Regions from separate parts of the Nonomuraea sp. NPDC052265 genome, predicted to be linked through region 1. Evidence: riboswitches for the same ligand, from Rfam matches in the RefSeq annotation. Region 1 holds a riboswitch; the other holds the start of a gene.
The links. Region 1 has a riboswitch for glycine ahead of gcvT (glycine cleavage system aminomethyltransferase GcvT). Riboswitches for the same ligand answer to the same signal wherever they lie in the genome.
Positions count from the first base shown of each region.

Region 2: it holds a riboswitch for glycine, as region 1 does, so the genes downstream of both, gcvP (aminomethyl-transferring glycine dehydrogenase) here and gcvT (glycine cleavage system aminomethyltransferase GcvT) in region 1, are expected to answer to the same signal.

Region 1 is NZ_JBIUBJ010000001.1:102,563-114,513, reverse strand. It holds gene ACIHAD_RS00545 (ABC transporter ATP-binding protein) at 1-568, opposite strand, end outside; gene ACIHAD_RS00540 (response regulator) at 676-1,326, opposite strand; gene ACIHAD_RS00535 (sensor histidine kinase) at 1,326-2,495, opposite strand; tRNA gene ACIHAD_RS00530 (tRNA-Leu) at 2,728-2,810, opposite strand; gene bcp (thioredoxin-dependent thiol peroxidase) at 2,915-3,388, opposite strand; gene ACIHAD_RS00520 (DUF3618 domain-containing protein) at 3,540-3,872, shown strand; gene ACIHAD_RS00515 (amino acid deaminase/aldolase) at 3,894-5,087, opposite strand; gene ACIHAD_RS00510 (DUF6286 domain-containing protein) at 5,356-5,934, shown strand; gene ACIHAD_RS00505 (hypothetical protein) at 5,934-6,446, shown strand; gene ACIHAD_RS00500 (L-serine ammonia-lyase) at 6,817-8,193, opposite strand; gene gcvH (glycine cleavage system protein GcvH) at 8,253-8,642, opposite strand; gene gcvT (glycine cleavage system aminomethyltransferase GcvT) at 8,639-9,724, opposite strand; glycine riboswitch at 9,759-9,857, opposite strand; glycine riboswitch at 9,878-9,975, opposite strand; gene ACIHAD_RS00485 (M28 family peptidase) at 10,188-11,561, opposite strand; gene ACIHAD_RS00480 (M4 family metallopeptidase) at 11,644-11,951, opposite strand, start outside.
Region 2 is NZ_JBIUBJ010000004.1:150,148-162,098, reverse strand. It holds gene ACIHAD_RS14335 (response regulator) at 1-142, shown strand, start outside; gene ACIHAD_RS14330 (hypothetical protein) at 205-624, shown strand; gene ACIHAD_RS14325 (phosphoribosylanthranilate isomerase) at 635-1,225, shown strand; gene ACIHAD_RS14320 (hypothetical protein) at 1,218-1,709, shown strand; gene ACIHAD_RS14315 (hypothetical protein) at 1,709-1,846, shown strand; gene ACIHAD_RS14310 (hypothetical protein) at 1,871-3,505, opposite strand; gene ACIHAD_RS14305 (CDP-alcohol phosphatidyltransferase family protein) at 3,674-4,255, shown strand; gene ACIHAD_RS14300 (sugar phosphate nucleotidyltransferase) at 4,260-6,764, shown strand; gene ACIHAD_RS14295 (FHA domain-containing protein) at 7,027-7,539, shown strand; gene ACIHAD_RS14290 (MerR family transcriptional regulator) at 7,563-8,189, shown strand; gene ACIHAD_RS14285 (bifunctional nuclease family protein) at 8,322-8,792, shown strand; gene ACIHAD_RS14280 (MerR family transcriptional regulator) at 8,940-9,560, shown strand; glycine riboswitch at 9,609-9,705, shown strand; gene gcvP (aminomethyl-transferring glycine dehydrogenase) at 9,872-11,951, shown strand, end outside.

The sequences.
Region 1 (11,951 bases):
TCTCCGAGCCGCTGCGCGAGTCGAGGTTGCCCGTGGGCTCGTCGGCGAAGATCACCTGCGGCTTGCTGATCAGGGCCCTCGCCACGGCCACGCGCTGCTGCTGGCCGCCCGACAGCTCGCTCGGCCGGTGCCCGAGGCGGTTCCGCAGCCCGACGGTGTCGATGACCCGGGCGAACAGCTCCTCGTCCGCCTGCCGGGCGGCGATGTCCAGGGGCAGCCTGATGTTCTGCTCGGCGGTCAGCGTGGGCAGCAGGTTGAACGCCTGGAAGATGAAGCCGATCCGCTCCCGGCGCAGCAGCGTGAGCTGCCGGTCGGCCAGGCCGGTCAGCTCCACGTCACCGATGTGCACCGTGCCCGAGGTGGCGGTGTCGAGGCCGGCCAGGCAGTGCATGAGCGTCGACTTGCCGGAACCGGACGGCCCCATGATCGCCGTGAAGGCGCCGGTCGCGAAGGCCACGTCCACGCCGCGAAGGGCGTGGACCTGGGCGTCGCCCTGGCCGTACACCTTGGTCAGGGCCTTGGCCACCACCGCGGGCGGGGCCGCGCGCCAGGACTCGGTGAGGGTCACGTTCACTCCTTGTCGCAATTTCTCGTCGCGACCAACGCTAGGAGTGGAAAGTTCAGGATTTGTGGGCCCTGAGGAGGGACTTCGTGTAGGACCTCAGACGACCCCCGTCAGACTTTCGGCCGATGCGAGGGCACGACGAGCCCCGCCTCGTACGCGTACACGACCACCTGGGCCCGGTCCCGCAGCCCCAGCTTGGCCAGTACGCGGCCCAGATGCGTCTTCACGGTGGCCTCGGCGACCTCAAGGCGGTTGGCGATCTCCATGTTGGACAGGCCGCGGGCCACCATGAGCAGCACCTCCCGCTCGCGCGGGGTCAGCTCGGTCGCCGCGGGCAGCTCCTCCACGGGTAACTGGGCGGCGAACCGGTCGAGCAGCCTGCGCAGCGTGCGCGGCGAGACCACCGCGTCGCCCGCGTGCACCTGCCTGATGGCGTTGACGAGGTCGGCGGGCGGCACGTCCTTCAGCAGGAACCCGGCCGCGCCCGCCTTGACCGCGGCCAGGGCGTACTCGTCGAGGTCGAACGTGGTCAGGATGAGCACCTTCGGCCCGTCGATGCGCCTGGTCGCCTCGACGCCGTCCATGCGCGGCATGCGGACGTCCATGAGCACGACGTCCACCTCGACGCGTTCCAGCAGCTCCAGGGCCGCCTCGCCGTCGCCGGCCTCGGCCACCACGTCGATGTCGGGCTGGGCGCCGAGGACCATCTTGAACCCGGCCCGCAGCAGTTCCTGGTCGTCGACCAGCATGACTCTGATCATCACGCCGCCCTGGCCGTCGGGAGGCGGGCCAGCACCTCGAAGCCGCCGCCGGTCAGGGGGCCCGCCGAGACCGCGCCGCCGTACATGCCGACGCGTTCGCGCATGCCGATCAGGCCGTGCCCGTCGGGGCTGCGCGGCGCGGCGGCGCCCCGGCCGTCGTCGGTCACCCGGACGACCAGCTCGGGGCCGCCGTAGTCGATCTCGACCCGCGCGTGGACGTGCGGGCCGCCGTGCTTGAGCGCGTTCGTCAGCGCCTCCTGGACGATGCGGTAGACGGCGAGCTGCTGCCCTTCGGGAAGCTCGCCGGGCACGCCGCCGATCCGCAGGCTGGCGGGGACGCCGGCGCCGCGTACCAGCTCTTCGAGCTGTCCCAGGCCGGGTTGCGGGGTGTACTCGGTGTCGTCGTCCTCGCTCTCGCGCAGCACGCCGACCATCCTGCGCATCTCGGCCAGGGCCGCCCGCCCGGTCTTGGAGATGTTCCGTACGGCCAGCCGGGCCTGCTCGGGGTCGCTGTCGAGGGCGAAGCCGGCGCCGTCGGCCTGCACCACCATCACGCTGACGTTGTGGGCCACCACGTCGTGCAGCTCCCTGGCGATCCTGGTCCGCTCGGCCGCCGCGGCCATCCTGGCCTGCTGGTCGCGTTCGCGCTCGGCCCGTTCGGCGCGTTCCTCCAGCCCTTCGAGGTAGCGTCGGCGGGTGTTGGCGTACAGGCCGGCGAGCCAGATGGTGACGACGAAGATCGAGCCGCTGAAGAACATGCCGAAGGTGGCCACGGACCAGTTCACCAGCGCCAGGAAGATCCCCAGCTCGGCCACCAGCCCGGCCGCCAGGGCCCATCGGAAGGCGCACTCGGAGGCGACCGTCCAGAGCGCCACCATGACCGCGAGGTTGGCGGGCAGCGGGTCGACGTGGGCCAGCCACTGGCCGAAGGAGAGCAGCGCGACCGCCGCGTACGCCGCCAGCGGCCTGCGCCGCCAGAGCAGCGGCAGCATCAGCAGCACCGAGAGCGCCACGTAGCCGGGCACGCCCAGGTATCTGCTGCCCTGCGCCGGGGTGAGCCAGGCGTAGGGAATCGCCAGGAGCAAGCTGAAGACGGCGAGGGGGGCGACCCGCAGGACGCTCGCCAGCCCGCCGTGGCGCCTCGACCACGCCCGTACCCTGCCGAACACATCATCACGATATGTAAGCCCCGCCGGGGGTTTGTCCGCCTCAAGGGGGAAGTCCGACTACGACCCAGGTCTTACATGGGTCTTACGGCGGACCGGGCATGGTGGTTCATGGGAGCGCCCCTCGCGGGCGAGTAAAGGGAGATCGTGATGGCGGATCATGATCGAGACGCGGGTCGCGCGGTGAAGAGGAAGCACCGCGCGACCCGACCTCCCGAGCCGCCGCCGGTGCGTGTGCGGGCGGGGGGACTCGAACCCCCACAGTGTCTCCACCAACAGGACCTAAACCTGCCGCGTATGCCATTTCGCCACGCCCGCGATCCCGCCGAGGCGGGCTGGGAACAGCTTAGCGCTCCGGCCGTCGCCGGGCAGCCTTCCGCGACGACCGCGGGCCCCTGGTGCGCAGGGCCCGCGGACCGGGGTCAGGCCAGGCCGAGCTTCTTCTTGAGCGAGGCCACGTGGCCGGTGGCCTTCACGTTGTAGAGCGCCTGCTCGATCTTCCCGTCGGCGTCGATCACGAACGTCGAGCGGATCACGCCGATCATCTCCTTGCCGTAGAGCTTCTTCGGGCCGTACGCGCCGTACGCCTGGTGGACGGCCAGCTCCGGGTCCGACAACAAGGGGAAGGTCAGGGCGTCGCGGGCGACGAACTTGGCCAGCTTCTCGGGCTTGTCCTTCGACACGCCGAGGACGGCGAAACCCTCGCCGGTCAACTGGCTCAGGTTGTCACGGAAGTCGCAGGCCTGTTTGGTGCAGCCCGGCGTCATCGCGGCGGGGTAGAAATAGAGGATCACCCTCTTGCCGCGAAGGCTGTCGAGGGAGACGGTGCCGCCGTCGGCGGTGGGTAGCGTGAACTCGGGCGCGGCGTCGCCGGGCGCGAGCTTGGTCTCTGTCATGGGCCCTCCTGAGTTCTCCCGGCAAACCTACCGGCCTGGCCGCTGTGCCGTACGGCACGCCGACCTGACAGACTGATCACGACCAGAACGGACGGAGCTCGCGACGGACCGCGTGGCGGGCGCGACCACGCGTACGGTCGGAAGGAGAGCCATGGCTGACACCGATCCCGACGAGTTGGAGCGGCGGATCGCGCGCACGCGCGCGGAGTTGGCGCAGACGGTCGACGCCATCGCCGACCGGGTGAGCCCCAAGCGGGTCGCCGAGCGTACGGTCGCCGATGTCAGGAGCAGGGCGGGCCACCTTGTGGCGTCCGTGGGGGACGCCCTCGGGGTGACCGCCCGCCCGGTCGACTACGGCGACAAGCCCGAAGGGGTGTGGGACGAGGAGCAGCCCAACCTGGCGCCGGTGCTCATCGGCGTCGGCGCGGTGCTGGTCGTCGGCGCCGCGATCGTCCTGTTCCGGCGCAGGCGCCGCCGGCGCTGAACACCGGGGCCGGGGCCGGGGTCACAGGAACGTCCTGCCCTCGCCCCGGTACGTGGGCACCGACTCGGCCAGGGCGTCGCCGTCCACGAGGTGGAGGGTGTCGAAACGCTCGCACATCTCGCCCGCCTTGGCGTGCCTGAACCACACCCGGTCCCCGACCCGCAGCTCCTGGGCCGCCTGGCCCAGCAGCGGGGTCTGCACCTCGCCCGCGCCCTCGTCCTGCGCGTACCGCAGGCCGGCGGGCAGGTACGGCTGAGGCAGGCGGCTCGGCCCGGGAGGGCCGGAGGCGAGGTAACCGCCACCCAGCACCGTCACCGTGTCCGGCCCCGGGCGGCGGACGACCGGCAGCGCGAACAGGGCCGCCGGACGCCCGCTGAAGCGCCGGTAGAAGTCGAACAGCCGCGGGTGGAAGAAGCCCGAGCCGGCGGCGACCTCGGTGACCGCCTTCTCCCTGACCGTCGTCTCGATCGAGCCGGTGCCGCCGCCGTTGACGAACTCCAGGTCGGCGACCTGGCGTACGGCGTTCACGACGCGACCTCGGCGGACGATCAGCTCGCGGGCCGAGCGGGCCTGCATGAGCCGGACGACCCGGGCGAAGGCGGCGTTGCCCGGCGGGGCGTCGCCGACCCCGGCGATCTGCGCCTCGTAGGCCATGAGCCCCACCAGACGGAACCCGGGACGCTTGGCGATGGCCGTGGCCAGCTCGGCGGCCTGGTGGGGCTCGCGTACGGGGGAGCGGAGCGCGCCGGCCCGGAACTTGCCGCCGAGTGCGACGTAGCCGGCGTCCAGGTCGAGGGAGAGCCGCAGTTCGGCCCTGGGGTGCACGTCCGACACGGCCCTCTCGACGAAGTCGAGCTGCTCGCGGGAGTCGACGGTGATCGCGATCTCGGCGGCGGCGCGCGGGTCGGCGGCCAGGGCGGCGAGCGCCTGCCGGTCGGCCGTCGGGTAGGCGACCAGGATGTCGGTGAAGCCCTCGCCGGCCAGCCACAGGGCCTCGGGGAGGGTGAAGGCCATGATGCCGCGGAAGCCGTCCATGGCCAGGATGCGTTCCAGGACGGCGCGGCTGCGTACGGACTTGCTGGCCACCCGGATGGGCTTGCCCGCGGCGCGGCGTACCAGGTCGGCCGCGTTGGCCCGCATGGCCGCCAGGTCGAGGATCGCGAAGGGCGGTTCGAGCGCCGCGGTGGCGCGGTCGTAGCGCTGGCGGTCATCCATAGCAGCAGGGTAACGGCATATCGGGCTAATGAATATGAGGGGGGTTCATATTACTTCGCGGCCCCGGGGCGGCAGGTGGCAGGTGGCCCGGCGGTCCTGTCCGTGGGGGGCGTCCTCGTTGACCGCGCTCTATGCGGGCGGTGTGACGCCGGAGAGGTTCGCATTCCTTGGTGCGGCCGTAATGATCGGGCAAATGGGCGGCGAGGGCGCGGACGCGGCCCCCGCGCACCCATGTACGTCTGTCGTTGTGATGACCACGCTTCAGCAGATGGTGCCCGCAGCCATCACCGCCCAGCACACCGGGCTGCGCAGGGCGAGAAGGGCGCTGAGACCGGCACGTACGCTGCCCGGCGCCCTCGTCGCCCTCTTCCTGGCCGCCGTGCTGGGCGCGACGACCGCCGAGGTGGTGACGTCGTTGCTCGGCAAGCCGCTCGGCTGGGTCCCGGTGAACGAGGCGATCGAGCTGGCCGGCGCGCGGACGTGGCCGCAGGTCTCCTCCGCCGCGCTGCTCACCGCCGGGGCCGGGCTGCTGATGTTGCTGCTCGCGATCGTGCCGGGACGCTCCAGGACGGTCCCGGTCGAGACGTCCGACCCGCTCGTCGTCATCGGCATCACCCGCGCCGGGCTGCGCCGGACCCTGCGCTCGGCCGCCCAGAAGGCGAACGGCGTGGACCGGGCCCGCGTACGGCTGCGCCGGCGCACCATCGAGGTCACCGTCCTGACCGGGCCGGAGAGCTCGGGCGCGATGCTCCGGCAGGTCGGCACGGCGGTCGGCGACCGGCTGGCCGGCGTCGGCACGCTCGGCACCGGCGAGGTCGTCGTCCGGTTGCGCAGGAAGGGCGTGTGATGCGGCAGTACACGGGCAACCGCGTCGGCCTGGCCCTGGTCGGGCTCACCCTGCTGGGCGCGGGCGGCTACGGCTGGCTGCGCGGCCGGGGCCTGCTCTTCGACCTGCCGCGCAACGCCAAGGTCCTGCCCGCCGAGTTCGCCCGTACGCTGGCCGCCGACCCCTGGACGTTGTGGCTGTTGGCCTTCGCCATGCTGATCCTGGCCATGCTCGCCGTGCGCTGGCTGCTGCTCAGCCTGGGGTGGGGCCGCCGGGGCGCGGCCAGCGGCACCGGCACGGCCATGCTGTGCGTGGGCCTCAAAGGCGTGGACGGCCTGGGCCGGGCGGGCGTACGGGTCGCCGACAACGGCCTGCGCGTCGCCCTGACCTGCCCCTCCGACGCGGACGTCGGCGCGGTGGTGACCAAGCTCGACCAGGACATCGTCGGCCGCATCCGCCGTGAGGTACGCGACGACGAGACGCCGGCGGTCGTCCGCGTCCACGTCCGCCGCCAACCGGCCGAGCGCCGCTGACCACTCAACCGGCTGCTCGTACCTGAAGGGAGAAGGCGCGGACCAGCGCCTTCGTCGTCGAATCCGATCGGGAGGTCGTCATTCACCGCATCATCGGCGCTTTCGCCGCCGCAGCCCTCGCTCTCACCTTCGCCACGCCCGCCGCACACGCGGCGACGGGTGACGGTTTCCCGCTGATCCCCTGCAAGATCGGGGACGACGGCCAGATGCACTGCGTGGGAGACCACCTGGCCGGCCTACTGGCCCAGGCGCTCAGCCCCGCGTTCGGCCTGGTCTGCGTGGACGAGCACACCACCACGGTCATCTGCCGCTCGTCCGCCTGACACGCAGGACGACCAGGGCTCCTCCCACCCGGAGGGGCCCTGACGCGTCAGCACTCGATCACGTTGACGGCCAGGCCGCCGCGTGAGGTCTCCTTGTACTTGTCCAGCATGTCGCGGCCGGTGTCGCGCATGGTCTTGATGGCCTTGTCCAGCGCCACGAAGTGGCGGCCGTCGCCGCGCAGCGCGATCCGGGCGGCCGTGATGGCCTTGTTGGAGGCCACGGCGTTGCGCTCGATGCACGGGATCTGCACCAGGCCGCCGATCGGGTCGCAGGTGAGCCCCAGGTTGTGCTCGATGCCGATCTCGGCGGCGTTCTCCACCTGCTCGGGGGTGCCGCCCATGACCTCGGTGAGCCCGGCCGAGGCCATCGAGCAGGCCGAGCCCACCTCGCCCTGGCAGCCGACCTCGGCGCCGGAGATCGAGGCGTTCTCCTTGAACAGCACGCCGATCGCGGCCGCCGTGAGCAGGAAGCGCACCACGCCGTCGTCGTCGGCTCGCGGGACGAACCTGGTGTAGTACGTCAGCACGGCCGGGATGATGCCGGCGGCGCCGTTGGTGGGCGCGGTGACGATGCGGCCGCCCGCGGCGTTCTCCTCGTTGACGGCCAGGGCGAACAGCGCCACCCAGTCCATCGCCTGGAGCGGGTCCTTCTCGGCCGACTCGGCCTGCAGCCGCCGGTGGAGCTGGTTGGCCCGGCGCTTGACCTTCAGGCCGCCGGGCAGCACGCCCTCCTTGGCGATGCCGCGCCGCACGCACTCCGACATCACGCGCCAGAGGTTGAGGATGCCCGAGCGGATCTCCTCCTCGGTGCGCCCGAACGCCTTCTCGTTCTCCAGCATCAGGGCGGAGATCGACAGGCCGGTGTTCGAGCAGTGCTTGAGCAGCTCCTCGCCCGAGGCGAACGGGTACGGCAGGACGGTGTCGTCGGGCTTGATGCGGTCGGCGCCCGTGGCCTTCTCGTCCACGACGAAGCCGCCGCCGACGGAGAAGTAGACCTTCTCGCGCAGGGTCTCGCCCTGCTCGTCGCGGGCGGTGAAGCGCATGCCGTTGGGGTGCTCGGGCAGGGAGATCTTGCGTTCGAAGACGAGGTCCTGGCCCACGACGAAGGGGATCTCGCGGGCGCCGAACAGCGTGACCGTGCCCGAGGCGCGCATCTCGGCCAGGCGGGCGTCGATGGAGTCGACGTCGACCAGCTCGGGCTTCTCGCCGGACAGGCCCAGCAGCACCGCCTTGTCGCTGCCGTGGCCCTTGCCTGTCAGGCCGAGCGAGCCGTACAGGATGACCTCGACGCGGGCCACGCGGGGGAGCAGGCCGTCGTCGTGCAGTCCGCGGGCGAACTTGTGCGCGGCGGCCATCGGGCCGCCGGTGTGGGAGCTGGACGGTCCGATGCCGATCTTGAAGAGGTCGAAGACGCTGATCGCCATTGATGGGCGCCCTTCAGTTCAGAAAAAGCCGGGGCCCGACGCGGGCCCCGGCGTCGATGTCAGGACTCGCCCGAGGTGAGCGCCGTGTACTCCTCGGCGGACAGCAGGTCCTCCGCGTCGCCTTCCATGCGGACGCGGAACATCCAGCCGTCGCCGTACGGGTCGGTGTTGGCCAGCGACGGGTCGTCGACCACGGCCTGGTTCACCTCGACGATCTCGCCGCCGACGGGCGAGTAGATCTCGCTCACCGACTTGGTGGACTCGACCTCGCCGACCGAGTCACCCGTCTCGACGGTCGCACCGACCTCGGGGAGCTGCACGAAGACGACGTCACCAAGAGCCTCGGCGGCGAAGGCCGTGATGCCGACGGTCACGGTGATGCCGTCGTCCACGCCCGACACCCACTCGTGTTCCTTGGTGTAGCTCAGGTCGTCAGGGATGTTGCTCACTTGTTCCTCCTGTAGAAGGGCAGCTCGACCAGGTCCATAGGTTCTTGGCTGCCCCGGATGTCCACGGCCAGACCTGTGTCGGCCCCGGTGTCCACGTAGGCCATCGCGATGGGCTTCCCCAGGGTCTGGGAGGGCGCACCGCTCGTGACCTCGCCGACGACGGCGCCGTCGCGGGTGACCGGGTAGCCGTGACGCGGCACCCGGCGGCCCTTGGCGACCAGGCCGACGAGGCGGCGGCGGGGCTGGTCGTCCTTGACCGCCTCCAGTGCCGCCCTGCCGACGAAGTCACCGGGCTTGTCGAATTTCACCACTCTGCCCAGCCCCGCGTCGAACGGGGTCAGGTCGGAGCTCAGCTCGTTGCCGTAGAGCGGCATGCCGGCCTCCAGCCTGAGGGTGTCGCGGCTGGACAGGCCGGCGGCCTTGAGCCCGTACGGCTCGCCCGCCGCCTCCAGGGCGCGCCAGAGCGGCACGGCGTCCTGGTTGGCGACGAACAGCTCGAAGCCGTCCTCGCCGGTGTAGCCGGTACGGGCGATGAGCGCCTGGCGGCCGTCGACCTGGCCGGGCAGGCCCGCGTAGTACTTGAGGCCGTCGAGATCGGCGTCGGTGAGCGTGGCCAGGATCTCCTGGGCCCTCGGGCCCTGGATCGCGATGAGGGCGTACTGCTGGGAGCGGTCATCGACCACCACGTCATACGACTTAGTGCGATTTTTCAGTTCATCCGCGACTTTGTCGGAGTTCGAGGCGTTGGCCACCACCATGAACTCCTCGTCCGCCAGCCGGTAGACGATCAGGTCGTCGAGCACCCCGCCGCGCTCGTCCACGATCATCGTGTACCTGGCCCGGCCGGGCACGAGCGCCGACAGGTGGCCGACCAGCGCGTAGTCGAGGGCGTCGGCGGCCTGCGGGCCGGTCAGGAAGATCTCGCCCATGTGCGAGAGGTCGAACAGCCCGGCCGCCTCGCGTACGGCTTTGTGCTCCGCCGACTCGCTGCCGTACCGGAGCGGCATGAGCCACCCGGCGAAGTCGGTCAGCGTGGCGCCTAGGGCCTCGTGGACGTCTCGTAGCGGCGTAGGTCGGGACATTTGTCGCACCTCAGGACAGGATTGGATGCCAGCATCCTCCCCCTCTGTCATGGATGCCTGAGAGCTTCGCCCGAGTTTTACCGGACTTTCACCTTCGGCGAGGCCCCAGGGCCTGCTTTCCAGAGGTCACCTCCCCGTAAGAACGCCTTACAGGGCTGCCGCGCGGTCCTTTGCCTTGAGAGGTTCGCGGGGAGGGCTTGCTCCTTCAGGGACCCTGACCGGATGTCAGAGTGCTCTCCCGCACGGTTTCGCCGGTGATGTCCGTCAGCCTAGTGCCGTCATGGGGGTGTTGTCGCGCTTCGCCCCTGTATCTGGCAGCACACCGCACGCAGCGAAAAGCGGCCGCGGCCCCGGAGAGGCGGGGCCGCGGCCGCGTTGGTGGCCGCGCGCGAGCCGGTCATGGCAGGTCAGCTCGCACGCGGCGGCCTGGAGGCGGGCCGGTGCGAACCGGCCCGCGTGCGGATCAGGCGCGCGCCCAGAGGGCGGGCACGTTCGGCGGCTCCCAGCCCGGCAGGCTGGTGTGCGCCTGGAGGCAGCGGTAGCCGACCCCCTGGTAGGTGACGACGTCCCCGGCCGTGTACGGCTTGTAAGCCGTCCAGGTGGTGCCCTGGCCGTCCCCTCCGACGGTCAGGGTGAAGGAGGCGGAGTGGTCCGCCGTCGCCCCGTCGCCGTTGATCCCTATGGTGTACGTCCCCGCCGCGACGCCGCTGGTGGTGGCGACCGTGACGGTGGACGACTGGCCCGCCTGGATCGTGGACGGGCTGAAGGAGACGGTGACCCCGCTCGGCACGTTCCCGGCGGAGAGCGCGACGCTCTGCGCCTGGCCGGACGTGACCTGGGTACTGACCGCCGCGGTAGCCGACTGACCGGCCTGGACCGATGCCGACGACGGGGTCACCGAGATCGAGTAGTCGTTCTCCGTGGGCGTGCCGGTGCCCACGGCGAGCTTCCATATGGCGTACGCGATGGCGTCGGTGTTGCGGTCGAGCGCCGTGGTGTTGACGGCGCTCGGGTAGCTGTCGCACGCGCTGTGGTAGCAGCGGTCGAACGCCTGCCCGGCCGAGCCTCCCCACTTGGCGGCCTGCGCCGAGCTCTTGACCGCCCCGGCCCCCGTGGCCAGGCCGCCGACCCGTACGCCGGCGCTCTTGAACGAGGCGTGGTCGCTGCGGCCGTCGCCTTCCCTGTCCCCCTCGGTCTGCAGGCCGATGGTGGCGAAGTAGTCGTTGAAGGTCCGCTGGATCGCCGCGTCGTCGTCGTAGACGAAGTAACCGGCGTTGGTCGAGGCGATCATGTCGAAGTTCAGGTACACCTCGACGCCGCTCGCGCCGCCGTTCTGGACGTAGTACCTGGACCCGACCATGCCCGCTTCCTCGGCGCCCCACCAGCCGAACCGCACGTGCTTGGTGAGCGTGGGCCTGCGGGCGGCGAGGGTGAGGGCGTTCTCCAGGAGCGCGGCCGAGCCGGAACCGTTGTCGTTGATCCCGGGTCCGGCCGCGACGCTGTCGAGGTGGGCGCCCAGCATCAGGGTCTGGTTGGCCGGGCCGCCCGGCCAGTCGGCGATCAGGTTGCTGCCGCCGCTGAAGCTCTGCACCCGGGTGGTGAACCCGGCCGCGTCGAGCTTGCCCTTGATGTAGTTGATCGAGGCGGTGAAGCCCGGCCTGCCCGAGGCGCGGTTGCCGCCGTTGCTCGTGGCGATGGACTGCAACTGGCTCAGATGCGCCGTCACGTTCGAGACGGGGATGTCGGGCGCGGGGTCGGCGGCGGCGCCGGCCGGTCCGGCCGGCGTGGTGAGGGTGAGGGCGAGCGCGGCGGTGGCCGCGGCGCCCAGCCTGAGCATGGCGTTCACGATCTGTGGCTCCTGAAGGGGGCTCCAAAGGGGCTGGGCGGCCACCCCGGCGTGACCGCCCAGGTCGTGCGACTTAGACCGGCTGCCAGAGGGCAGGGGTGTTGGGCGGCTCCCAGCCCGGCAGGCTCGTGTGCGCCTGGAGGCAGCGGTAGCTGACGCCCTGGTACGTGACGGTCTGTCCGGCCGTGTAGGCCGTGTAGGTCTGCCACGTGGTGCCCTGGCCGCCGCCCACCGTCAGGCTGAAGGAGGCGGAGTGGTCGGCGCTCGCGCCGTCGGCGTTCAGATTGATCGTGTACGTGCTGGGCGTCACGCCGCTCGTGGTCGCGAACGTCACCGTGGACGACTGCCCGGCGGTGATCGTGGACGGGCTGAAGCTGACCG
Region 2 (11,951 bases), on a different contig from region 1:
CATCGCCGCCGCCATGGACAAGCTCGGCCTGCGCAACCGCATCCAGGCCGCCGTGGTCGCCCACCGCGCCGGTCTGGTGGACGCGGCCTTCCGCCCGGTCCGTCCGCCACGTGGGGGACCGGGGGGTCATCCCGCAGGCTGACGACCGTATGTGGCCGCCCTCGACACGATGTGGGTCCTTCGTTCGCAGAAAGGACCCACATCATGGGGGAGACTCAGGTCATGCCGCGCCCCGGCACGACACGGCAGGTGTCCGCGGGGCTGCTCCACAGCCTGCGCGTCGCCATCATCGCCCAGGCCGTCGCGCTGCTCGTGGCCGCCTCGTTCGCCGGGCAGGCCGTGGCGGCGGGCGGCGGCACACTGGCCGACACGCACGTCATGGCGGGCATGGTCGTCCATCTGGTGGCGCTCGTGCAGATCGTGCTGGCCGTCCTGGTCTGGCGGCCCGGCCGCGGCGCTGGCTGGCCGGTGTGGGCCAGCGTCGCGCTGTTCGTCGTCGGCGGCCTCCAGCACGTCACCTGGCTCTGGCTGGGCGCCCACCTGCCCAACGGGGTGCTGCTGTTCGGCCTCATCGGCGCGCTGCTGATCTGGTCGTGGTCGCCGTCGGCGTCCCGTCGCCGCTAAGGTCTGTGGTGTGTATGTGAAGATCTGCGGGTTGAGCGAGCCCGAGCACGTCGTGGTCGCCGTCGAGGCGGGCGCCGACGCCATCGGGTTCGTGCTCACCCGGAGCCCGCGCAGGGTGACGCCCGAGCGGGCGGCCGAGCTGGCCGCGGCGATCCCCGCCCACGTGCTCACCGTGGGCGTCTTCCGGGGCGAGGACCCCGAGACGGTCCGGGCCGCGGCGCTGGCCTCGGGCGTGCGCGCCGTCCAGCTCCACGGCGACCACCCCCACGCCGACTTCACCGCGCTGAAAGACCTCGGCCGCCCGCTCGTTCGCGCCGTCGACGCCGCCGCCGACCTGCGCTGCGGCGCCCACGACGAAGACCTGCTCATCGTCGACGCCCCGCGTCCCGGCTCGGGGGAGCCCTGGGACTGGGCGGCGGTGCGCGGCCGCCCGTCCGGCCGGTGGATGCTGGCCGGCGGGCTCGACCCGTCGAACGTGGCCGAGGCCGTCCAGGCCGCCGGCCCGTGGGGGGTCGACGTGTCCAGCGGCGTCGAGACCGCGCCCGGGGTCAAGGACTCCGCCCTGATCAGGGCCTTCCTGCGGGCCGCCCGCGGTGGCTGACGAGCTGTCGCGGGCGCTCGCCTTCGTGCACGACCTCGCCCGCCGCAAGGCGCCCGCCGTGGCGCCGGTCCCGGGCGGGTTCGCGGTGCTCGACGAGCGCTACCCGATGTCGCACGACGACAACAAGCTGATCGTCTGGAGCGGCGGCCCCGGGCCGGTGCTCGCCGCGGCCGAGGAGCGGCTCGCCGGGCTCGGCCACCGGCTGGTGTGCGTCGACGACGACCGCCTGGGCCAGGAGTTCCGGCCCGCGTTCGCCGCCGCCGGCTACCAGCACGAGACCAACGTCGTCATGGCCTTCCACGGCCCCCGTCCCTCCGCGCCCGCGCCTGCCACCGAGCGGCTCGACCTGGAGGAGCTGCTGCCCGTGCTGCGCGAGGAGTGGCGCGAGTCGCTGCCGCGGGCGGGGGAGAGCGTGATCGAAGGGCTCGCCGCGCGCGCCGCGGCGGCGAGCGCCACCGGGGCCGGGGCTTCGCCCGTGCCCTGATGACCGCGCTGCTCGCCGCCACGGCGGACACCGAGCTGACGTTCCTGGTCGCCGACGCCGCCGACTGGCCGCGCGAGTTCTACGGCCGGCTCGGCTTCGTCCCCGTCGGCCACACGCACGCCTTCCTGCGCACCTGAGCCTCCCGCGCGCCGGCGGTCCGGTCAGCCGCCCGTCCAGCGGGCCAGGGCCACCGCGGCGGGGCCCAGCAGGGCCAGCACGGCTCCCGCCAGCGCGTGCACGACCGTGTACGACAACATCGGCGTCCGGTTCCCCGACATCCTGCGCACCGCGCCGAGGACCGTCGTCAGGCCGTGCTGGCCGGTCACCGCGCCCAGCACCAGCGGCGGCGGCAACATCATCAGCTTGGCCCCCATGGCCAGCGAGATCACCACGGGTACCGCGGCCGTGGCGACCGCGCCGAGGGCCACCTGCCAGGCGTGCCGCCCCACCAGCTCCACCGCCGCCGGCCCCGCCGACAGCCCGAGGGCCGCCACGAACACGCCGAGCGACACCTCGCCCACCACCCGCGCCGCGCCCGCGTCGTACTGCCCGAAGCGGGCACGTCCCGCCCGCGCCCGGCCGAACACCAGCCCGGCCACCAGGCACCCGAGCGACACCGTGAGGCCGCCCGCCACCCCCGCCACCAGCCCGACGACGAGCCCGGCGGCCAGGTAGACGACGTCGGCCCGCCGCCCGGCGTCCGCCCGCGCCCCGAGCCAGGCCGCCGCCCGGTCCACGTCCCGCTTCATCCCGGTCACCCGCACCACGTCACCGGCGCACAGCTCCGTCCCCGGCCTGACCGGCAACCGGCACCCCACCCGCGTCACCTCGCACACGTGCAGGTCCTGCACCCCCTGCCCGGACAGCCCGGCGCGCAGGTCGCGGACGGTCGCCGGCGGCCGGCTCGCGAGCATCACGTCGGCCACCTCCAGGTCCAGGTCGAGCTCCCGCCCGCCGGGCACCTCGGGCCCGACGACCGCGCCCGCGTTGACGACGTCCTGCCGCACGCCGACGACCACGACCTCGTCGTCGCGCTGCAGCAGCGTGTCCGGGCCGAACGCGATCGGCCGGCCGTTCCTGCGCAGCCGCTCCACCGAGACCCGGGTGCCCATCGCGATCTCCGCCTGCCCGACCGTCCTGCCCTCGCCGGTGGTGACCTGGTGGGCCTTGCCCAGCACCGGCGGCGGTGGCGTCTCCTCAGCGCCGTCCAGCCGCCGCCACAGTGCCGCGGCCTCCTCGCCGGGGTCGAACCGCAGCACCGCGGGCGCGGCCCGGCCGGTCAGCAGCGCGATCGTGACCAGCGCGAAGAGATAGGACAGGACGTACGCGGGCCCGAGCGTGGCCTGCGCGATCCCGGCGGCCTGCATGGCGTCGGAGGCCGTCCCCAGGGCCACCGGCCCGGCCGCCGCCCCCGCGACCAGCCCTGCCGTGGTGCCCGGATCCAGCCCCAGCGCGTCCGCGACGAGCGCCGCGACCGCCAGCGCCCCCACGACCTCGGCGACCGTGAACCACACGTACCGCAGGTTGCGCCCGGCGAACGCCGCGAAGAAGGCGGGCCCGAGGGTGTGGCCGAGGGTGAAGGCGAAGATCGCGAAGGCGATCACGCGCACCTGCTGGTGGACCACGACGCCGCCGGTCAGCAGCCCGACGGCCAGAGCCGCGGCCAGTGTCCCGGCCACGCCGCCGAGGGCCACCCCGCGGAACCTGATCCGGCCCAGGGCGAACCCGAGGGCCAGGCAGAGGAACAAGGCGATCTCCGGCGCGCCCCGCAGCACGCCGGACTCCCAGGGCCACATCCGATCCCCCCAAGCCAGGCCGGCACCGCGGGGGGATCGATCACCCAGCCTTTTCCCGCCCCCACATGCCGCGAAACGCCCACTCACCCCGCCCCGCGGGGAAGTCCAGGCAGGGAATGGTCGCTGGTGGGGCGTCTGTGCCGGAGTTCCACGCAGTAGGGTCTCTGCGTGAGCGAAACTTCCGCCGAGGACCGGATCTGGACGGTTCCCAACCTGCTGAGCTTCCTGCGCCTGCTGGGCGTCCCCGTGTTCCTGTGGTTGGTCCTGGGCCCACGGGCGGACGGGTGGGCCATCGGCATCCTCATCGTGGCCGGGTTCACCGACTGGCTCGACGGCAAGATCGCTCGCGCGTTCAACCAGACCAGCAAGCTCGGCCGGGTGATCGATCCGGCCGCCGACAAGCTGTACGTCTTCGCCACCATCCTGGCCCTGCTGCTGCGGGAGGTCATCCCGTGGTGGCTGGTGGCCGTCATCGTGGCCCGGGAGCTCTTCGTCGCCTGTTCGTTCCCCGTACTTCGCAAACATGGCTATAAGGCACTTCAGGTGCATTTCCTGGGCAAGGCCGCCATGTTCAACCTCATGTACGCCTTCCCGCTGCTCTTCCTCGCCTCCCACACCGGGTGGTATGCCGATATAGCGCGAATTGCCGGGTGGGCCTTCGCGCTGTGGGGCACGGGCCTGTATTGGTGGGCAGGGATCCTGTATGTGGTGCAGGTGCGCCAACTCGTAACCGCGACCACGAAGGAGTGATCGGGTGAAGGCGGTCGTCATGGCGGGCGGGGAGGGGACTCGGCTGCGTCCGATGACCGCCAACCAGCCCAAGCCTCTGCTCCCCGTGGTCAACCGCCCGATCATGGAACACGTCCTGCGCCTGCTCAAACGGCACGGCATCACCGAGACGGTCGTCACCCTCCAGTTCCTGGCCGCCCTCGTGCGCAACTACTTCGGCGACGGCGACGAGCTGGGCATGAACCTCCAGTACGCCACCGAGGACCTGCCCCTCGGCACCGCGGGCAGCGTCAAGAACGCCGCCGCCCGCCTCCGCGACGACCGCTTCCTGGTCATCTCCGGCGACGCCCTCACGGATATCGACTTATCCGACATGATCCGTTTTCATCGCGAAAATTCGGCTCTTGTCACCATCGGCCTGAAACGCGTACCCAACCCCCTCGAATTCGGGATCATCATCCTCGACGAGAGCGGACGCGTTCAGCGCTTCCTGGAGAAGCCCACCTGGGGGCAGGTCTTCTCCGACACCGTCAACACCGGCATCTACGTCATGGAGCCCGAGGTCCTCGACGCCGTGGCCGACGGCGAACCGGTCGACTGGTCATCAGACGTCTTCCCCGCCCTCCTGGAACGCGGCGCCCCCATCTACGGCTACGTCGCCGGCGGCTACTGGGAGGACGTCGGCACCCACGCCAGCTACCTCAAGGCCCAGGCCGACGCGCTGTCGGGCCGGGTCCGCCTCGACATCGGCGGCTTCGAGCTCTCCCCGGGCGTCTGGGTGGCCGACTCGGCCACGGTCGACCCCGACGCCGTCCTGAAGGGCCCGCTGCTGATCGGCGACTACGCCAAGGTGGAGGCGGGCGCCGAACTGCGCGAGTTCACCGTGCTCGGCAACAACGCGGTCGTGCGCGAGGGCGCCTTCCTGCACCGCGCGGTCGTGCACGACAACGTCTACCTCGGCCCCGGCGCCCACCTGCGCGGCTGCGTGATCGGCAAGAGCACCGACGTCATGGGCGGCGCCCGCGTCGAGGAGGACGCCGTCATCGGCGACGAATGCGTCATCGAGGCCGAGGCGTACATCTCCAGCGGCGTCAAGGTCTACCCGTTCAAGACCATCGAGGCCGGCGCGGTCGTCAACACCAGCGTCATCTGGGAGTCGCGCGGCCAGCGCAACCTGTTCGGCCCGCGCGGCGTCAGCGGCCTGGTCAACGTCGAGATCACCGCCGAGCTGTGCGTCCGCCTGGCCGGCGCGTACGCCACCACCCTGCGCAAGGGCGCCTACGTCGTCACCTCCCGCGACTGCTCCCTGGCCGCCAGGGCGCTCAAGCGGGCCGTGATCGGCGCGCTGACCGCCGCCGCGATCAACGTCCTGGACCTGGAGGCCGCGCCGCTGCCCGTGGCCCGCTTCCACACCGCGCGCGAGTCGGCCGCCGGCGGCATCGCCCTGCGCACCACGCCGGGCGACCCGCAGAGCGTCGACATCGTCATCATGGACGACCGCGGCGCCGACCTGCCCCCGGCCGCCCAGCGCAAGCTGGAGCGCGTCTTCTCCCGCCAGGAGTACCGGCGGGCCTTCCCCGGCGAGATCGCCGAGCTGCACTACCCGGCCAGGGCCGTCGAGGGCTACACGCACGAGCTGATGCGGGCCATCGGCGTGACCGGCGTCAAGGACATGAAGGTCGTGGTCGACTGCGCCGGCGGCACCTCCTCCCTGGTGATGCCCACGCTGCTCAGCCGGGCCGGCGTCGAGGTGCTCACCGTCAACGCCCGCCTGGACGACGTCTCGCCCACCGAGACGCTGGCCGAGCGCCGCCGCGACCTGCAACGCCTGTCGGAGCTGGTCAGCTCCTCGCGGGCGGCGTTCGGCGTGCGCCTCGACCCGGTGGGCGAACGCATCGCGCTGGTGGACGAGACCGGCCAGCTCATCAGCGAGGAACGCGCCCTGCTCGTCGTGCTGGACCTGGTGGCGGCCGAGCGCGGGGGCGGCCGGGTGGCCCTGCCCGTCACCACCACGCGCGTCGCCGAGCAGGTCTGCCGCTTCCACGGCGTCCAGGTGCAGTGGACCTCGACCGCGCTCGACGCCCTGACCTCCGCCGCCGAGGGCCCCGACATGATTTTCGCGGCCGACGGGCGCGGCGGGTTCGTCGTGCCGGAGTTCAGCCCGGCCATCGACGGCCTGGCCGCGTTCATGCGCCTGCTGGGGCTGGTGGCCCGCACCCGGCTGTCGCTCAGTCAGATCGACGCCAGGATCCCCGAGGTCAAGCTGCTGCGGCGGAGCGTGCCCACCCAGTGGGCGGCCAAGGGCGCGGTCATGCGCTCGGTCATCGAGGCCGCCGAGGCCGAGCCCGACGGCTGGCGCGTGGACACCACCGACGGCGTGCGGGTCGCCCGCGACGACGGATCGTGGGTGCTGATCCTGCCCGCCGCCGCCGAGCCGGTCACCGACCTGTGGGCCGAGGCTCCCGACATGGACGGCGCCCAGGCGTTGCTCGAACGCTGGGCCCGCGTGGTCGAACAGGCAGCCGTCTGATCACGTAGAGTAGCGGAAAAGCCTTCGCCCGCGATGTGCGCGCGGAGTGCCGCAAGATCGTAATGTAGAAACGCGCGGCGGCATGGACCACGGGGTGGGGGCGGCGGTAACTTTGTCAGCGTCCGAACCAGCAGTCCAGCGCCCCGCCTTGACCTTTGCCGCTGATCAGCGTAAGTTGCGGCATTCGCAAACTTGAAGAGCGAAGGCAGGCGCGTCCCCAGCACCGTCGCCGCGTCTTCGCGGTAGGAGGCCGAGCCGATCGATGCCGAGCGTCTACTGCACGCAGTGCGGGCACGCCAACCCCGAGGATGCCCGTTTCTGTTCCCGCTGTGGGTCACCGCTGACCAGACCCGAGGTCTCCGGGGACACCACATCGACGATCTCGGTCGCGGGAATCGAGGCGTACGAGGCTGAGACAGGCGACATGCTCCTGGCCGAACGGGCGCTGGTCGAACAGCTCCCGCCCGGCACGGCGTTGCTCACCGTGACCAGGGGGCCCAACCAGGGGAGCCGGTTCCGGCTCGACAAGGACCTCACCACGACCGGGCGCCACCCGGAGAGCGACATCTTCCTCGACGACATCACCGTCTCCCGCCGCCACGTCGAGTTCTACCGCCACCGCGGCGGCCAGTTCTCCGTACGCGACGTGGGCAGCCTCAACGGCACCTACGTCAACCGGGAGCGCATCGAGGAGGTCCCCCTGCACTCCGGAGACGAGGTGCAGATCGGCAAGTTCCGCCTCGTCTTCCTGATGAGGGTCAACGCCGGCGCATGAGCTCACAGGCGGCACGCTCGCACATGAGCATCGGGGAGGTGCTCGCCCTGCTGCAGGGCGAGTTCCCCGACGTCACCGTGTCCAAGATCCGCTTCCTGGAGGGTGAGGGGCTGATCGAGCCCGAGCGCAGCCCCTCGGGCTACCGCAAGTTCACCCACCTCCACGTCGAGCAGCTGCGCTTCATCCTGACCGAGCAGCGTGACCACTACCTGCCGCTGCGGGTGATCAAGGACAGGATGGCCGAGAGCTTCGGCCGCCCGCGCGCGGTGCAGCAGCCGCAGGAGATCCGGTTCAGCCGGGCCGAGCTGCTGGAGGCCGCCGGCATCGACGAGGAGACCCTCGCCGAGCTGGAGGACTACGGCCTGCTCGCCCCCGTGGCCAGGCGCTACGACGAGGAGGCGCTGAAGGTCGCGCGCAGCGTCGGCGCCCTGGCCCGCTTCGGCCTGCACGCCCGCCACCTGCGCGCGGTCAAGGCCGCCGCCGAGCGGGAGTGCGGGCTGGTCGAGCAGGCCGTCGCGCCCATACTCAAGCGACGCGCCCCCGGTGCCATCGGCGAGGCCGACGAGGCGGCCAGGGAGCTGTCCCAGCTCCTGCTCGATCTGCACGCCTCCCTGGTGCGCAGCGGCGTCAGGTCTGTCCTGGGCCGCTGAGGGCACGGAGCTGGAAGGCCGGGGCACATTCCAGGCCTGCCGGGTGTTACGTTGAAATGCACAAGTGTGGAGCAGAAGCGACCCAGTCAACAGCTGTGCCGGGCGACCGGCCGGTCGAATACGGAGCAGCCCGTGTTGCAGATGGAGGTCGTGGGCGTACGAGTTGAGATGCCCACAAATCAACCGATCGTCTTGCTCAAGGAGGCACACGGGGAACGGTTCCTTCCGATCTGGATCGGCATGACCGAGGCGACCGCGATCGCCCTGGCGCAGGCCGAGGAGCCGCCGCCCCGGCCGCTCACCCATGATCTGTTCAGGGACGTGCTGAGCGCGCTCGGCGTGGGGCTGCGCGCGGTCAACATCGTCGCTTTGCGTGACGGCATCTTCTTCGCCGACCTTGTGTTCTCCAACGGCGTGGAGGTGAGCGCCAGGCCGTCCGACTCGATCGCCCTGGCCCTGCGTACCGGCGCCCGCATCTTCGCCAGCGAAGAGGTCGTCCAGGAGGCCGGTGTGATCATCCCGGACGACCAGGAGGACGAGGTGGAGAAGTTCAGGGAGTTCCTTGACACGATCACTCCCGAGGACTTCGGCAGGGCGGGGTAGGTATTTCAGTGCATTTACGCTTCACGACGCGCCGAGCCGGATCGTTGACTGAGCATGGTCACGGTCCTACGGTGCAAGTGAAACCCGTGGTCGCCCTTTACGAACCCCCAGATCAGGCCGCGGGATGAGAGAAAGCCGGAGGTCCGCGTGGCGGTCAGCAGCGGCGAGGGAAAGACGGCCGGCCAGGAAGATCCGGTGCGGCGTGAGAGTGCGCGGCAGCGTGCCGGAGAGCAGGGCCTGCTCTTCGACGAGCAGCCCACGACGCTGCCCGCCGACATCGGATACCGCGGGCCCACAGCGTGTTCGGCGGCCGGCATCACCTACAGGCAGCTCGACTACTGGGCGCGCACGGGCCTGGTGGAGCCCACGATAAGAGCCGCGCACGGCTCGGGCTCGCAGCGGCTCTACAGCTTCCGCGACATCCTGGTGCTCAAGGTCGTCAAGCGGCTGCTCGACACGGGAGTGTCGCTGCAGCAGATCCGCACCGCGGTGCAGCATCTGCGTGACCGCGGGGTCGCCGACCTCGCGCAGATCACGCTCATGAGCGACGGGGTCAGCGTCTACGAGTGCACCTCCGCCGACGAGGTGATCGATCTCCTCCAGGGCGGGCAGGGCGTGTTCGGCATCGCGCTCGGCCGGGTCTGGCGCGAGGTCGAGGGCTCCCTCGCGGAGCTGCCGGGGGAACGGGCGGCGGTCGAGGACAGCGTCCCGGCCGACCATCCCACTGACGAGCTTGCCAAGCGCCGGCGCGCACGCCGCACGGGGTGAGCTGAACCGCTGAACACACCGTAGTAATCTAGGACAGAGTAAGGCTGACGACCCCGTGCGGGAGAGTCCCTGGGCCTCGGTCCTGGGGCGCCGAAGGAGCAACCCTCCCCGGAATCTCTCAGGCATCCCGTACCGCTCGGGTGAGGCAACTCTGGAAAGCAGGTGCGCCCGCCAGGCGCACCTCACCGACGGTGCAAGCCCCACGGCGGGGTGAAGCTCTCAGGTCGCGATGACGTCGCGCTGACAGAGGGGGAGATCCGGCACTCGCCCGCGCCCCGGCGCCGGTCTCCACGCCTCAGGAGGCAACCTCCATGACCGACCTGTCCGCTCCGCCGTTCTCGTCCAGGCATATCGGCCCATCGGAGTCCGAGCAGCAGCGCATGCTCGAGGCCGTGGGCTTCGAGTCCGTCGGCGATCTGGTGGCCGTGGCCGTTCCCGAGGCCATCAGGGCCAAGGACCGGCTCAAGCTGCCGGCCGCCGCGAGCGAGACCGAGGCCATCGCCGAGCTGCGCGAGCTGGCCTCCCGCAACCGGGTGCTGACCTCCATGATCGGGCTGGGCTACCACGACACCGTCACGCCCGCCGTCATCCGGCGCAACCTGCTGGAGAACCCGGGCTGGTACACCGCCTACACGCCGTACCAGCCGGAGATCTCGCAGGGCCGCCTGGAGGCGCTGCTGAACTTCCAGACGGTCGTCTCCGACCTGACCGGCCTCGACGTCGCCGGCGCCTCCCTGCTGGACGAGGGCACCGCCGCGGCCGAGGCCATGACGCTGGCCCGCCGGGCGGGCAAATCCAAGAGCGACGTGTTCGTGGTCGACGCCGACACGCTGCCCCAGACCAAGGCCGTGCTGGCCACCCGCGCCGAGCCGCTCGGCATCACGCTGGTCGAGCACGACCTCGACGGCGAGCTGCCCGAGTGCTTCGGCGTGCTGGTGCAGTACCCGGGCGCCTCGGGCCGCCTGCGCGACTTCCGCGACGTGGCCGCCAGGGCGCACGAGGCGGGCGCGCTCGTCGTGGCCGCCGCCGACCTGCTGGCCCTCACGCTCGTGGCCGCCCCCGGCGAGCTGGGCGCCGACATCGCCGTCGGCTCCTCCCAGCGCTTCGGCGTCTCCTTCGGCTTCGGCGGGCCGCACGCGGCCTACATGTCCGTACGCGAGGGCCTGCAGCGGCAGATGCCCGGCCGCCTGGTCGGCGTGTCGGTCGACGTCGACGGCGACCCCGCCTACCGGCTGGCCCTGCAGACCCGCGAGCAGCACATCCGCCGCGAGAAGGCCACCAGCAACATCTGCACCGCCCAGGTCCTGCTGGCGGTGATCGCCGGCATGTACGCCGTCTACCACGGCCCCGAGGGCCTGCGCCGCATCGCGCTGCGGGTGCACCGGCACGCCGTCGCGCTGGCCGGCGGGCTGCGCGAGGCCGGCCTGGAGGTCGTGCACGGCGAGTTCTTCGACACCGTGCTCGTCCGCGTGCCCGGCCGGGCCGCCGAGGTGGTGGCCGCCGCCGCCGAGCGGGGCGTCAACCTGTGGCAGGCAGGCGACGACCACGTCTCCATCGCCTGTGACGAGAAGACCGGCGCGGCCGAGCTGGTCAAGGTGTGGGCCGCCTTCGGCGTCGAGCGCGAGGAGGTGGAGCTGTCGGCCGACGCGCTGCCGGCCGACCTGCTGCGCGAGTCGGACTACCTGACCCACCCGGTCTTCCACAGCCACCGCTCCGAGACCGCGATGCTGCGCTACCTGCGCAGGCTCCAGGACAAGGACATCGCGCTCGACCGTTCGATGATCCCGCTCGGCTCCTGCACGATGAAGCTGAACGCCACCACCGAGATGGAGCCGATCACCTGGCCGGAGTTCGCGGGCGTCCACCCGTACGCGCCGGAGGCCCAGACCGAGGGTTACCGGGAGCTCATCGGCACCCTGGAGGGCTGGCTGGCCGAGGTGACCGGCTACGACGCGGTCTCCATCCAGCCGAACGCGGGCTCCCAGGGCGAGTTCGCCGGCCTGCTGGCCATCCGCGCCTACCACCAGGCCAACGGCGCCACCGAGCGTGACGTGTGCCTGATCCCGTCCTCCGCCCACGGCACGAACGCGGCCAGCGCCGTCATGGCGGGCATGCGGGTCGTGGTCGTGGCCTGCGACGGCGACGGGAACATCGACCTGGCCGACCTCGACGCCAAGATCGCCAAGCACCGCGAGCGGCTGGCCGCGATCATGGTGACGTACCCGTCCACGCACGGCGTGTACGAGGAGTCGATCACCGAGGTCTGCGCCAAGGTGCACGAGGCCGGCGGCCAGGTCTACGTCGACGGCGCCAACCTCAACGCCCTGGTGGGCCTGGCCAAGCCCGGCGAGTTCGGCGCCGACGTGTCGCACCTCAACCTGCACAAGACGT